Regions from separate parts of the Ferdinandcohnia sp. Marseille-Q9671 genome, predicted to be linked through region 1. Evidence: riboswitches for the same ligand, from Rfam matches in the RefSeq annotation. Region 1 holds a riboswitch; the other holds the start of a gene.

Region 1 (8,083 bases):
GCACCCCAAAATGTATCCTGCAGCTCCATTGACACAGAACCATTTTGACTTAGTAGATTATAGACTTTTGTAATTTCTTCTTCACTTTCAAATTCAAGTGTTAGAGAAATATGATTCCCAACAGTCACTTCTTGACCTGGAAATGTGTCGGAAAACATAAGGTACAGATCGTCTTTTTTATACTTAGCATGTATGATGCGATTATCAGCTTCTGGTGGAGTTGGATAATCAGCTTCACCGAAGGTTTGAATTTCTATAATATCCCCATCAAATGTATCCTTATAAAATTCCAAAGCTTCCCTTGCATTACCATCAAATATTAAATAAGGTGTTGCTTGCCCTTTCATATTAAACACTCCTTTTTTCATTAGTTTAATACCAAATTCTAGGATTTCTTTTTCTTGAAGTATGCATACATCTTTGTATAAATTTTCCTTTAAACCTATTATAATGAAAGAAACTAAAAAATACAAGAACAAACGTTCTTGTAAAAGAGGTAGAATATGAAAATAAGAAAGCTTATCCCAGAAGAAGCACATGCGTACTGGGAATTAAGGTTGAAGGCGCTCAAAACAGAGCCAAATGCATTTTTGGTCACATATGAAGAGGAAAAGGAAAAGGAAAATCCTATCAGACAATATGAAAAAAGTTTTCAGTCAGTGGACTTTCAAACCTTAGGGGCATTCGAAGATGGTAGTTTGATTGGTACGGTGACCTTAATAAGGGAAACGCGAGCAAAAATAAGACATAGAGCAAATATAGTGGCAATGTATGTTGATGAACTACATAGGGGAAAGGGAGTTGCGAAAGCTTTATTAGAAGAGGCTATAAAAAAACTTACTAACTCCTATACTATCATTGCATTTACCCAGCTTATATAGCTGGGACTTTTTTTACCTAAGAAAAATATGTCAATTTATGTCTTGCTAAAAAAGAAGTAGTCACTTATTATTAAATAGAATAATAGATATTGATTGAAATAGTTGATATAAAACTACATATTGTGTTTTGCCTTGAGAAAAAGATGCCATTAGGCTGAAAAGGGAATCTGGTGAAAATCCAGAACTGCCCCCGCAACTGTAAATGCTGACGAAATGAACAAACCACTGTATCTTATATGGGAAGGGTTCAAAGTAGAGTGAAGCATAAGTCAGGAGACCTGTCTTTTCTTGAGATGTTTCAACTTCTTCGGGGATTGAGAAGATGAAACGATGGCGATTGAGAGGCTATACTTTTCTTCTTTTCTCTTGATGTTATCGTTTCATCCGCTCAATTTGAGCGGATTTTTTTGTTGTTTTGAAACACTATTTCAAGTAAGGGAGAGAATAGATTTGAGTATTATTTTGGATGGAGACATGAATTCAGTATTTAAATCACTTGATTACGCAAAAGGTACGTACCAACTTGAGACTGAACAAATTAGAAACAAATTGACTGAGATGAATGTTACCAAACTTGAGGCAAACCAACAGGCAATGTTTTATGCATTACATAAAATTGAGATGGACCAACCAAATTGGACCTATTTAGCAGCACATTTATATTTGAATGAATTATATGATAAAGCGGCAGTAAATCGTAAGTATGATCGAGAATTAAAATATGGTAGTTTTTATGAATTACTAATTGAATTAACAAACAAAGGTATTTACTCTTCGGAACTGCTGGAGACCTATACACAGTCAGAGGTAGATGAACTAGGAGCTGTAATTGACCCGTCAAAGGACCTTTTATTTACCTACATCGGTTTATTTCTACTTGCTGACAGGTACCTTGCTAGAGATTATGAACGGAATATTTATGAACTTCCACAGGAACGTTTCATGGTAATTGCAATGACACTCATGAAGAATGAGAATCCAACAGTTCGTCTGCGTTTAATTAAGGAGGCCTATTGGGCATTAAGTAATTTATATATGACCGTTGCCACCCCAACTTTATCAAATGCGGGTAAGAGTTTTGGTCAATTATCTTCCTGCTTCATAGACACAGTTGAAGACTCTCTCGATGGAATATATTTAAATAATTGGGATATTGCTAGATTGTCAAAAGATGGTGGTGGGATTGGCGTATATTATGGGAAGGTTCGTTCGTTAGGCTCGGACATAAAAAAATTTAAAGGTAATTCATCAGGGGTCATTCCTTGGATTCGGCTTTTAAATGATACGGCAGTAAGCGTTGATCAGCTGGGTCAAAGGCAGGGAGCCATTGCCATCTATCTTGACCTTTTTCATAAGGATATTATGAATGGTTTTCTAGATTTAAAAACGAATAATGGGGATGAACGTCGGAAGGCACATGATATTTTCACTGGAGTCGCTATCCCTGATTTGTTTATGAAAAAGTTAGAAGAAGTAGATGGTAACGGCAGAAGTATAGGAGAATGGCATACCTTTTGTCCACATGAAGTGAAGCAAATAATGGGCTGGAAAGATGAACACGGAAATCCACTCGGGTTAGAGGATTTTTATGATGAAGAAGATGAGAAGTTCTTTACTACCAAATATGTGGAAGCTGTAAACCATCCGCTATTACCACGTAAAACATATCGAGCAATGGACGTCATGGCACGAATCATGATTGCTCAGTTAGAAACGGGTACACCATATATGTTCTACCGTGATGAAGTCAACCGACAAAATCCTAATAAACACCTTTTAGGAATAGGGCGTACAGCCATTTTCTGCAGCAATTTATGTACTGAAATCGCCCAAAACATGTCTGTCACAGCTGTAACAAAGGAATACATCGATGAAGAAGGCAATATTATCATAATTCGAAAACCAGGCGACTTTGTCGTATGCAATCTTTCATCTATTAATCTTCCTAGAGCTGTTGGAGATTCGGTATTGGAACGTTTGGTGAGGATACAGGTTAGGATGCTAGATAATGTTGTTGATTTAAATACGATTTCAGTGAAACAAGCAGAGATTACCAATAAAAAGTTTCGAGCAGTAGGTCTTGGTACATTTGGCTGGCATCATCTTTTAGCAGTGAAGGGGATTTATTGGGAATCTGAAGAAGCGGTTCAATTTGCAGATGAGCTTTACGAGGATATTGCCTACTATGCGATTCGATCTTCAATGGAGCTTGCGCAAGAAAAAGGAGCCTATCGAATGTTTACGGGATCTGAATGGGAAACAGGAAAGTATTTTACCCGTAGAAAATATCGTACAGAGCGTTGGAAAAAACTTCAAGAGAATGTAGCTCAGGACGGTATTCGGAATGGCTGGTTAATGGCAATCGCTCCGAATTCATCAACAGCAAAAATTGGCGGTTCAACGGATGGAATTGATCCTATCTATGCGGCGGAGTATGCAGAGGAGAAAAAGAACTTTAAGTTCAAGGTAACAGCTCCAGACATCAACCATAGGACATATGAGTTTTACCGAAAGGCTCGTCATGAAGTAAATCAAATTTGGAGTATTAGGCAAAATGCTGCAAGACAACGTCATATTGATCAAGGTATTAGCTTTAATCTCTATGTGAGGCATGATATTAAAGCAAAAGAACTCTTACAGCTTCATTTGGAGGCGTGGCGCAAAGGATTAAAAACAACTTATTACGTAAGAAGTACTTCACAGTCGGAAATTGAAGAATGCGAATTATGCCATAGCTAAAATAGGAGGGAATGGATCAGATGACACACAATCAATCACTAACAAAAATAAAATTATTTAACCCGGAATTTCCCAATAAATCGACTGGGATAATCAATGGAAAAACCTCAGGACTTTTGAATTGGAATGATATCGCCTATCCACAAATGTATACTCTATATCAAACATTGCTAGCAAACTTTTGGAAAGCACAAGAGATTAATATGCAGGATGATATTAAGCAATGGGATCATTTAAGTTCCATTGAAAAGGATGTATTTTTACGAATCAATACGCAGCTTGCCTCATTAGATAGTCTGCAAACACCGACGATGAATCAAGTGATGGACTATGTGACCGACTCAAGTTTTAAGGCAATATTTGCGGTAATTTCACAGCAAGAAGCAGTACATAATGAATCCTATTCTTATATATTGAGCTCACTTGTGCCTTTACATGAACAAAAGGAACGGTTTAATCAGGCAAAAGAAGATCCTATCGTACAGAAGAGAAATCAACTGATTCTTGAAGCCTATGAGGGCTTTAGGCAAGATCCTACACCACAAAACTTGTTTAAACTGGCCATTAATTCGATAAATCTTGAAGGAATCTATTTTTATGCAGGATTTGCCTTTTTTTACAACTTGGCAAGACAACAGAAAATGTTAAAAACAAGTACAATGATAAGTTATATACAACGGGATGAAATGCAACATGCATATTTCATTGCTCAGTTTGTACGAATCCTTTTATCAGAAAATCCCGAGTTAAATAGTGAGGAAAATAAAAGATATGTTTACCATGCAATTGGACAAGCCGTAGAGCTTGAAAAAGAATGGGCCTATTATATTTTGAAAGATATTGAGGGGATTGACTTAAACGAGTTTGAAGCATATGTCGAATATCTTGCAAATAAGAGGCTGCGTCAGTTAGGTTTTCAAAATCTGTATGAGGACAGAGAGAACCCAATGCCCTGGATCCATGTATTTAGTGATGAGATGATGAATGAAACCAAATCAGACTTCTTTGAACAAAAATCCCGTACCTATACGAAGGTATCCGAATCAAATGGGTTTGATGAGTTATAAAATCAAGGTTGGAATCGTGTACACATCAATAACAGGTAACACAGAGGAGGCAATAAGGATTGTGCAATCTTATATTGAAAAATACACAAACCTCTATACTCTATTTCCTGTTGATTATTTTCCATATCATGATTTAGATAGTTTTGATGTAGTCATTATCGGGACATATACATGGGGAAATGGTGACATACCACATGAGATGCTCGGGGTATATCGAGCCTTCGAAAATAGCAGAAATAAGGATATCGTGACAGGAGTCGTTGGTACAGGCGACCAATTTTATCCAAACTTTTGTGGAGCGGTTGATAGGTTTCGAGATATGTTATATGTACACTCAAACCTAGCTGCGACATTGAAAATTGAACTAATGCCACAGCATATTGACGAATCCCGATTTGAACGGTTTGTAGAATCCGTGATGCAACGAGCACTACATGAAGTGAAAAATGGTTTATCGGTGTAATCGGTCATAACATGTACCATCAAAGCTGTTCTCTTAATAAGGGCATTATTACAAGGACATAAGTCATATTGTGTTTTAAAGAAATATCCTTGAAGCGATTCTTAAAAGACAAAAGTCAAACTGCGCCCAGAGGAAACGTCCATGAGCCAGGCTCTCAAAGACAAAAGCCAAGCTGTGCCCGGAGGAAATGTATATGAGCCAGGCTCTCAAAGACAAAAGTCAAACTGCGCCCAGAGGAAACGTCCATGAGCCAGGCTCTTAAAGACAAAAGCCAAACTGCGCCCAACGGAAAAGTCTTTGAGCCAGGCTCTAAAGGACAAAAGCTAAGCTGAGCTCAACGGAAGAGTCTATGAGCCTGCCCTAAAAAAGTCAAAAGCTAATTGTGTCAAACGGAAATGCCTAAAAGTTCCTTTTTACCTTAAAAAGTACAAACCTTACTTAATGTGAGGATCCTATTCCTACGATATTTTTCCCTTTAATTTGTAGAGTAAGAGGATATTGATGACAAAAATCAAAGTTAGAACAATAAGTAATGTAGGGAAACTTAGAAAGGAAGCAAGAAGGGGGCCAATGCTAGCCCCTGTTAGCAAAGTGAATGAATATAGTGAAATGGCTGTTCCTCGGGCTTTTTCCCCTAGTTTACCGACCAAAGAAATAATGGCAGGGAAAAGCAAGGAAATGGCCGCGACAAAAGGTATTGTGAGCATGGCCAACAGTCCTGGCGTACTTGCGAATAAAACAAAAACTAGACTGAAGACTACCAAACCTAAACCAATTAACAGCGTTCGACGGTCACCGAATTGTTGAACCAGTTTTCCCGTGAACAATGATAACAATGCCCCAATTAGGCCAACTGCTCTAATCTTAAATAATGTTTGTTGGTTAATGTTGTATTCCTCAAGTAGATATTGTCCGAGTCCGTCGTAGAATGAGACAAAGGTTAGTAGTACCGAAAAAGTAATGATATAACATAGTAGTAATGATGGGTTTTTCACAAGTTTATATAAATCTTGAACGAAAGCAGTTCCCTCTAGGTTTGATAATGGAACGCTTGGATAGACGAGCACCCCACAGATAAAAAGAAGTAAATAAAACCCTGCAAAACAAATAAAAACATATTCCCAGCCAAGTAAACTAGTTATACTTGAACTGACTAGTTGTCCTAGGATACCAGCTATCAAGAATCCACTATTGATTAAGGCGAGGACTAAGGTTCGGTGTCGAACTGGAAATACCTCAAATGTATACGCAAATGCTACAGGGGCAAAGCTTCCTAGGGCGAATCCCTGCAACCCTCGAAAAATATATAAGGTTTCCTCATTAAATGATAATCCCACGAACCCAGTTGTAAGAAATGAGAATAGTAAGCCGTAGAGAATTACCTTTTTCCTACCGACTCTTTCTGACACCGGTCCAAAGGTAAGTAACCCACAGGCATAGAAAAATGAAAAGATGCTGCCGCCAATGACAGCTTGGTTAACTGTAATACCTAATGAATCTGAAATAGGTCCATAGATAGGGATTAATGTATAAATATTACTTGCAATAAACGTCCCTGTTATAACAAGGAGAAATGCAACTAAAAACAACCGTTTCAATCTAATCACCACCTGTAGTAACATATGCCAGATAGGTATTCTTTGTCAGTTCTTACATTCTGAATTCTATAATTTGGATAGGTGTTGTTTTTACATGTACAACGAACTTTTTGGTACAATTAGATGATAGAAATGAAACGAAAGTCTCTTCTACTTTTAGGAGGTTTACAATATATGTCATTACAATTTATTTTGGGACGAGCCGGCACTGGAAAGACATCAGCATGTTTAGAAGACATCCGGAAACAGCTTATTTCCGATCCTACAGGCTCTCCCATTGTGTATTTAGTCCCAGATCAAATGACCTTTCAATCCGAATATGATCTTATCAATACACCTGGAATTGGTGGAATGATGAGGGCTCAAGTATTTAGCTTTACGCGTCTGGCGTGGAGAGTGTTGCAGGAAACAGGTGGCATGAGTCGTTACCACGTTAATAATGTGGGAGTAAACATGCTCCTTCGAAAAATTATAGAAACTAAAAAGCAGGATCTTAAGGTATTTACACGTGCTGCTGATAAAAATGGATTCATTACCCAAATGGAAGAAATGGTCGCAGAGTTTAAACGCTATTGTGTGACACCAGAGATGTTAGAAGAACAACGGAATGCAGTTTCAAATGAAAACAAAGTTCTTTCTGATAAATTACATGACTTACAACTTCTTTATAATGAGTTAGAAAGACACTTATTTGAGAAATACGTAGATTCTGAGGATTATTTACGATTGTTAGCAGAGAAAATTCCTCTATCTTCCTATATTAAAGAAGCTGAAATTTTGATTGATGGATTTCATAGTTTTACCCCACAGGAGCTTGAAGTAGTGGGACAGCTCATGAAGGTTGCCAAAAAGGTGACGATTGCTCTGACAGTCGATAAAGCTTATAAGGATGCCCCCCCACATGATCTAAGCTTATTTCGTCTGACTGGTATGACCTATCAATCTATTATTCAATTGGCGAGTGAAACCGGAATTCAAATAGAAGAGCCTATTACATTAACAAAATCGTATCGCTATTCGACAGAACCTTCCTTAGCTCACTTAGAAAAATATTTTGATGAAAGACCTACTGTTCCATTTCATGGAGAAACACCACTTACATTGGGACAAGCCGTGAATAGGCGCGCAGAAATAGAAGGTGTTGCTCGTGAAATCCAAAGACTTGTTCGAGATAAGAGCTATAGGTACCGCGATATTGCTATTCTTGTTCGAAATGCTGGTGATTATCATGAGATAATCGAAACTATTTTTCAAGATTATCACATTCCATTTTTTATTGACCAAAAACGCTCTATGCTAAATCATCCATTAATTGAACTCACCCGTTCGAGCCTT
Region 2 (8,083 bases), on a different contig from region 1:
TTATCTTTAATTGTTGGCATTTGAGAAAGCATATGCTCTAGCTGTTCATCACTCCACTCTGATTTTTTCATCAGCTATATCCTCCTTTACTCCAGATTCCTCCATATAGGTCTTTAAAATTTTCAGACCTCTATGCTGAGTTGTTTTTACCTTGCTTTCAGTCCACCCAAGGGCTTCTGCAGTCTCAGCAATAGAAAGTGATTGGATATATCGTAAGATCAGTACCATCTTTTGATCAGTAGTGCACCGATCCAAACAGCGATACATCGTTTGTATTTGTTCATTCTGCAAAGCAATTTCTTCTGGAAGTGGTGCATAATCCTTTACCTCTTGGCGACTCCAATCAAACGAATCTATAATTCGCTGCTTCCAGCCTTTTTGTTTTCGAAATGAGTCTATTGCAACATGTCGAGCAATGGAAAATAACCAAGTCTTTTCACTGCTTTTCCCTTCGAATCTATCATATGATTTTAACACTCTTATATAAACTTCCTGAACGAGATCTTCAGCTTGTTCACGATTTTTCACCATATAAAATAAGAAGGAAAAGATATCGTGATGATATTTTTCATATAGTTCCTCAAATAAGGAATCCATTCTAAATCCTCCCGTTCATTTCATTAGTCGAAAGTTTTTTAAAAAAAGTTACATACCCAATATAGACTGTTTTCATAAAAAAAGGAAGAATATTTTGGTAATATTCTTCCTTACTTTGCAATTGTTACATTTTTTAAGAATAGTAGTCGTAAAATCGGATATAGGATAAGAAAAAATACTCCATTCCCAATTGCATGGCTAACATCAAACGGTAATCCTGCCAGATAATAGGCAATGAATTTACCTGAAAAAAGATAAAGTGGTACTGAAATGATGAACCCATATAAAAATCCACAAAAAATAGCAAATAAGGTAAGGATGAGTACTGGGATTCGGTCCCGATATACGCGTAGAACACCACCTAGTAATCCAATGATGCCCCATGCTATGATTTGACCAAATGTCCACAATCCCATCCCCATCACAAGATTGGAAAGTACGGAACTAAAAACAGCAACTATCATTCCATATACAGGCCCTAAAAACAAACTTGTTATGATGATAATGGCAGTAGTAGGTTGAACATTTGGGAGGAATGTAAATGTAATCCTCCCAACTACAGATAAAGCGATTAACATTGATAAAAATGTTAGGTTTTTAACAGAGAGTCTTCTTATTCCCATGCGTGTAAATCAAATTCTACTTTATCTTCAGGCTTTAGTTTAAATTCATTTGCGCCAACCATTGCCTCTTCACCATTCACAGAATAAAACCAAGATGTTTTTTCTGCCTCATTTGCTGCAACTCCATTAATACTAACAATAAATGCGCCATCAAATTGTGTTTCAAGTTCAAAGTTATCCTGCATGACATCCATAACTGTAACTTCTTTTCCTGCTTCAATTTCTATTTCCTTTTCAGCGATAATTTCTTCTCCATTGTTCTTTGAAATAACAACCGTAACTATTTCAGCTTTTTCTTCTTTCGTCGTATTTTCCGACGTATCCTTTTTTGGAGTCTCATTAGTCGATGGCTCATTACTACATCCAAATAATAAACCTAATGATAGTAATACAAGTAAAAGTTTTTTCATGTGTCTAGCTCCCCTTTGTGTTTTATAATAAGTGCAATAGCACCTATAACCTTTTAATCAAATATTAAAGCAAAAAAACTCACCCTACGGGGTGAGTTTTACAGTAAAAAGTGAAATCAAAGATGATTAAGTCTACCTTTTATTGCTAATTCTTACACCCCGAAGAATTACATAGAAAGAGAGAATTAGGCAGGTCTACTGACTTAAGCTTCTTCCTACTTTGAGTCCTTCCCATATGAATAACAGCATTTGCTATACATTCATACAGTGGTTCTTCTCATTTCGTCCACTTTAACAGTTGCGGGGGCAGTTCTGGACTTACACCAGATTCCCTATTAAGTCTACGAGAATTGCTTCAAAAAGCTCCATTCTCAGACACCAATAATTCTTACTAATTTATTAAATTTTTTTATTTGCTATCATTATAGTACTAGAAGAGTTTTTCATTTACAAGACAAATGTTTCTTATGGAACAAGAATCTTCGGCACAAACCTTCAAATTACTCATTTTTTCGAGGAATTACAAAGGTAAATGTTGTCCCCTCGTCCATTTTACTGTGTACTGAAATGTTTCCGTTGTGTGAATCAATGATATTTTTGACAATTGCTAAACCTAAACCTGTACCAGATTTCCCTCTTGTTCTAGCCTTATCAGCTTTGTAAAAACGTTCAAAAACAAACGGTAAATCCTCTTCAGGTATTCCAGATCCAGTATCCCTAATATCAATTTTTATCCCCTTTTCCTGTCCTTTTACAAGCACTTCTACTTTCCCATTTGCATCTGTATGTCTAATTGCATTATCAATTAAGTTAGTAAATACTTGTTCAATACGATCAGGATCTAGGAAAATTTCACCGATATTCTCTTCTTTGTTTGCAATGAGTATGATTTGATTATCCTTCGCTAGACCTTGGAATTTTCGAACGACTCGATTGACTAATGCATCAAAGTCAACTAATTCTTTATTCAACGTAATATTCCCGGACTGCATTCTAGCTAAATCCAATAATTCATTTACCAACCTACCCATACGTAAAGACTCATCATATATGACCTTGATAATTTCTTTTCGTTCTTCCTCTGAGCTTGCAATGTCATCCAAAATTGCCTCACTATAGCCTTGTAGCATTGCTATCGGTGTTCGAAGTTCATGTGAAACATTTGCAATAAAGTCCTCTCGGAGTCTATCTAATCGTCTTTCCTCGGTCATGTCACGTAAAACAGCTACAGCACCTCTTATATATGTTTGATTATAGAGTGGGCTCATTAATATAACCCATGTTCTTCCCTGAAGACTTATTTCTATAAATTGTTCCTTCTCGAAAGAAACGGCACGCTGAAATAAATCCCTTACCTCGGATGGAAGCTCTTCCCCAACATCCTGGTACATGCCTTGCTGATAGTACCAAGCTTGAAGAAACCTCTCTGCTGGCGGATTAGTTACTAAGATTGTGCCATCACGATTTAATGTAATAACCCCATCGGCCATACTGTTAAGAATACTCGCTAACTGTTCTTTCTCTTGATTAAGTGCATTTATATTATATTTAAGTTGTCTACCCATTTGATTTAATGCCATACCAAGTGCCCCAATTTCATCATGGGTAAGAATTGGAACCTTTGTATCAAACTTCCCTCTTGCAACTTCAAATGCAGCCTCCCTCATCTTTCTGAGTGGGGCAGTAATACGAGTTAATAGAAAAAAGGCAAATACAGTGGTTAAGACAATCCCAATTCCTGCAGCTAAAAAAATAAATTTTGTTGTTTGTTGAGCCGTCTTCTGGACAACGTCTAATGATTGATAAAGGAAAACCGCTCCCTTTTGATCATTTTCAATATGAAGCGGAGCCCCCACTACGAACAGCTCTTTTGATTGCTTACCCTCAAGATGTTCTTCAGTAAGATAGATCTTTTTGCTTTCATATTCATCATCCGAGATAACCTTTTTTAGAACGGGGTCCTCTGTTATTAGAGTTACTGGGATATTTGCAATCGATTCCCGATCCGGAGATAACCAATTGGTATTTTCGTCCGCGACAATGATAACCTTTGTCTCTTGATCAACAAGCTCCCACGCTATGGACCTTGCAACATCTTTATCTTCGTGTTGCTCCATAATCACTGCAATATTAGACGCAAGTTGAGTAAGATTTCTCTCAGCTTCCTGTATATGATAATTCTCAAAGTACTCCATAAATAAAATCGTTAAAACAAATAAAACAAAGGAAAACAATAGTAGAATCGTTGCCCACAGTTTTCCTACTACACTGCGCCAAAATTTCATTCCTGGCCAACCTCAAACTTATAGCCAACTCCCCACACCGTTACAATCATTTTTGCAGCATCCTGGGAAACTTTATTTAATTTTTCACGCAGGCGTTTTACATGTGTATCAACCGTACGCAAATCTCCAAAAAACTCATAATGCCAAACTTCTTTTAAGAGTTGTTCTCGATCGAATACCTTGTCTGGTGCTTTTGCTAAGAAGCATAGAAGTTCGTATTCCTTCGGTGTTAGACCAACTTCTTTTCCATCGGCAAGTACACGATGTGCGTCATTATCAATTGTTAAATGAGGGAACACAATTATGTCCTTTGCTGTTGTTTCGGTTTGAAGGTAGGTTGTGAGTGACGCCCTTCTCAATAGAGCCTTAACTCGTAGCACTACCTCTCTCGGACTAAATGGTTTGACGATATAGTCATCCGTTCCAACCTCAAATCCTTGAACACGGTTTACCTCTTCTCCTTTTGCGGTCAGCATAATAATAGGGGTTGATTTCTTCTCGCGTAATTCGCGACACACCTCTATTCCATCCTTACCGGGCATCATAAGATCTAATAAGATAAGGTCATACTCATTTTTAAATGCCTTCTCTAAGGCAACTTCACCATTATCAGCTTCTTCAATTATATAGTTTTCACGTTCAAGATACATTTTAAGTAGACGACGAATTCTTTCTTCATCATCAACGATAAGAATTTTTGCTCCGTTTTCCATGTTTATTCCTCCATTTTTCTAAAGACTCTGTTATCAGTAGTGAGATACCAACATAACTATCTACTTTTCACTACCGAAAGCCTTTACTAAAAAGATGTAAAGGGACTCGAATTAGAATTTTCCTTGGTGTATTAAAAACCGTCTTAATTCGATGTTACAAAACTAGTACTTTTTATATATTCCTTAACACTTATATCGTACATAAACTTTTCAAGATTATCTATATCATATATCACACTAGTCTTGCTCTATAGATCAAAAGTCAATATTTAGACACAAATGTTAACTTTACTCATTCTATATTCTCATTCATTTTGTATTCACAGACTACCATACAAATAAAGTGCAGACAAAGTCAATTATTGACCTCGTCTACACCTTAAAAGATTTCTATTTAAGCATATGAGTGTAATCCAGCAATTACTAGATTCACGAAGATTGTATTAAACATAATAATAAAGAACCCTACAACTGCTAGCCATGCGGATTTCTCTCCATGCCAGCCCTTTGAAAGTCTTAAGTGAAGGAATAAGGCATAAAATAGCCAGGTAATAAGCGCCCACACTTCCTTAGGGTCCCAGCCCCAAAAACGTGTCCATGCGATTTGTGCCCATATCATCGCAAAAATTAGTGCACCTAACGTGAATACAGGAAACCCGATAGCCACCGAGCGATACCCAATTTCATCAATAAGATCTAAATTTAAACGTTTTGTTAAAGGCTGTAGTGCAGCACCAATACGTTTACGTAAAATTAAGCGTAATAGTCCGTATAGAATAGACCCGGCAAAGATTGACCATAACACTGTATTTACTTTTCTCGCACTCAATAATGGTGGGAGTTCAATTCCAGTTGAAAACACACCATCTGTTAGTAATTCTCCTTCATTAGGGATGACTAATGCAGGTAATGTAAATACCATTTCTGAATCTACACCTTCTTTATCCACCCAGGAGAATGTTGATTCATATTTCATTGCACCAAAGGCTGTAGATATGGCAACAAATCCAACTACAACAACTAGTACATACATGATAAATTCTAGCCAGAAAGTTTTTTTACTTTTTACAGTTTGATCCACTACCCTTAACAGGTACAGAATTCCAGCCACAAAGCTAATTGAAAGTATGGCTTGCCCCAATGCTGCGGTCGTAACATGGATATGTAGCCAGTCACTTTGTAATGCAGGTATTAAAGGCGAAATTTCTCTTGAGAACATACTGCCATATGCAATAATTAGTAAGGCTACCGGTAATGTGAATAGTCCTAAAATACTTGTTTTATATATAAAATAGATAATAATAAACGCTAGAACAAGCATCATTCCAAAGAAGGTAATAAATTCAAATAAATTACTTACTGGTGCATGTCCTGATGCAATCCACCGGGTAAAAAAATAGCCTAGTTGTGCAACAAATCCGATAATCGTAATAGCTATCCCTACGTGTGACCAACGGTTATATCCGTTTGTATTTTTTTTATCCCTAATCGCTCCACCAAAAATAAACGTCGCAATAAGATAAAGAATGAAGGCACCATAAAGTAGATTTGAGCTTAATTCAGCCATATTTATCCCTCCTTATTTTCCTTATTTTTTACATCAACTTGATCAATTGGTTCTTCGATACCAGTATCTGAAAGAACAAATCGAATTTCATTTTTTAAACCAAACCAGTTTTTATTTGTATGTCCGGCCACAATAACCTCACTATTTTTACGCTGAACCCATATTCGACGATGATGCCAATAAGAACCTTGGATAACACCAATCATGAAAATAGCTCCACCTACAGCTAGAATCCAAAGTGTGTAGTCTCTTCTAACAGTCAGTCCAGAGACATTCTTCATCTCAACACCGCCAAAGGCCATTTTGTATTTATTGTCACCCATAGGTTCAATATTTTGTTGAATAGCGACAAAGCTAATTTCACCTTCAGGTTTATCCGGAGCAAACATCTTAAATACAAATGCCGGGTTGTTAGGAACCTTTGTTTTCGTAGCTGGCTCTCCGTCATCATTAAAGTAGAAATCCGGGAAATAGCTTGCTAACTCAATTGAGTAGCCATTTCCTAAATCATACATATCTTGTGGATCCCGTAAATTAATCGTGATTTTTCCAAAGTCCTCTTCCGTTGTTTTATCAATCATATTAAAAGACATTGTACTAAATTCATTTAATTTATAGTCGACTTGGTAGAATGCATAATGGTCATGCTTTAGAGGTTCATTTACTCGAATCTCATGACTTTTTATTTCTCTTAATTCTGGCTCGCGCCCATGAATAATTTCATCAGTACGTTCATATAACGTAACATTTGTTTGGTAGTTTTTTACAACCATTGCATTTCCTGCTTGTTCGATTGCTTCCTCAAAAACTTCCTTTTCTTTGTCCTTCTCGTAAACTTCTACAATAAACTTTTCACTTTCCAAATAGTACTTTCCGTCCGTTCCTGGAACACTTGCAGTTTCTCCTTCACGTAACCAGAGCACTTCATCCACGTACATGCCAGGTACAAAACGGAGCATTGCACCAATGAGAAAAATAATTAAACCAACATGGTTTACATATGGTCCCCATCTAGCAAAACGACCTTTTTCTGCTAAAATATTTCCATTTTCCTCACGAACTTTATATCGTTTCTTTTGTAACTTTTCTTTTACTTTTTGGAAATCGCCATCAACATCTTCAACCTTGTTTTTTCCGTATACTCGCTGCCTTTTTAAGAAGCTTTCATGACGAGTAACACCTTGCTTTTTCAAAGCTTTATATAATGGCACTACACGGTCAATACTACAAATGATTAAAGAGATACCTAGCATCGCAATCAGAATCATATACCACCAAGACCCGTACAGGTTATGGAACCCCAATTGATAATATAATCTTCCTGTTATTCCATACTCCTGTTCATAGAAATCTACTGGACTCATGCTTGGAGGTATGTATAATTCCTGTGGATAGATTGTTCCAAGTGCTGAGGCAACTAATAGAAGAACGATAATCCATATCCCAACTTTTACAGAAGAAAAGAAGTTCCAAATTTTATCAACTATTGTTTTGTTGTAGGTTTGAGAACGTCTTGCACTTCCCTCATACCGCATATCTAACAATGGCTTTTTTTCAGTACTTTCTTGATTTGTTTCCTCAGTTATGACAGGCTTACCGCATGCTTCACAGAATATCGTACCGTGTGGGTTAACATGCCCACACTCACATTTTACATTTTCCATAAAAATAACTCCCTATGGCATAATTTGCTCCATATATTGCCGTACCATCTTTTTTGACATTTCACCCGTAATAATCTCCACAACTTCTCCATTTTTATCAATCAATAGCGTAGTTGGTAATGGGTCAATTCCATAGGCGTTTAACAACTGGTTTCCTTTATCTATCGCGACAGGAAAGGATAATTCGTATTTCTCAATAAAGTTTTTCACACTAAATTGTGGTT

The links. A riboswitch is a leader RNA that binds a small molecule or an ion and turns the genes downstream of it on or off. The one in region 1 is predicted to bind cobalamin.
Region 2: it holds a riboswitch for cobalamin, as region 1 does, so the genes downstream of both, ACWNMY_RS02940 (DUF4430 domain-containing protein) here and ACWNMY_RS16710 (ribonucleoside-diphosphate reductase subunit alpha) in region 1, are expected to answer to the same signal.

What each region holds. Positions count from the first base shown of each region.
Region 1 covers NZ_CDRJTA010000004.1:296,320-304,402, forward strand. Annotated here, with positions in the region: gene ACWNMY_RS16700 (VOC family protein) at 1-347, opposite strand, end outside; gene ACWNMY_RS16705 (GNAT family N-acetyltransferase) at 504-881, shown strand; cobalamin riboswitch at 1,006-1,181, shown strand; gene ACWNMY_RS16710 (ribonucleoside-diphosphate reductase subunit alpha) at 1,356-3,620, shown strand; gene ACWNMY_RS16715 (ribonucleotide-diphosphate reductase subunit beta) at 3,641-4,687, shown strand; gene ACWNMY_RS16720 (flavodoxin domain-containing protein) at 4,677-5,150, shown strand; gene ACWNMY_RS16725 (MFS transporter) at 5,609-6,748, opposite strand; gene addB (helicase-exonuclease AddAB subunit AddB) at 6,923-8,083, shown strand, end outside.
Region 2 covers NZ_CDRJTA010000001.1:544,870-552,952, forward strand. Annotated here, with positions in the region: gene ACWNMY_RS02925 (hypothetical protein) at 1-71, opposite strand, end outside; gene sigX (RNA polymerase sigma factor SigX) at 49-597, opposite strand; gene ACWNMY_RS02935 (ECF transporter S component) at 708-1,220, opposite strand; gene ACWNMY_RS02940 (DUF4430 domain-containing protein) at 1,211-1,630, opposite strand; cobalamin riboswitch at 1,802-2,028, opposite strand; gene ACWNMY_RS02945 (ATP-binding protein) at 2,131-3,915, opposite strand; gene ACWNMY_RS02950 (response regulator transcription factor) at 3,912-4,628, opposite strand; gene ccsB (c-type cytochrome biogenesis protein CcsB) at 5,023-6,195, opposite strand; gene ACWNMY_RS02960 (cytochrome c biogenesis protein ResB) at 6,198-7,859, opposite strand; gene resA (thiol-disulfide oxidoreductase ResA) at 7,872-8,083, opposite strand, start outside.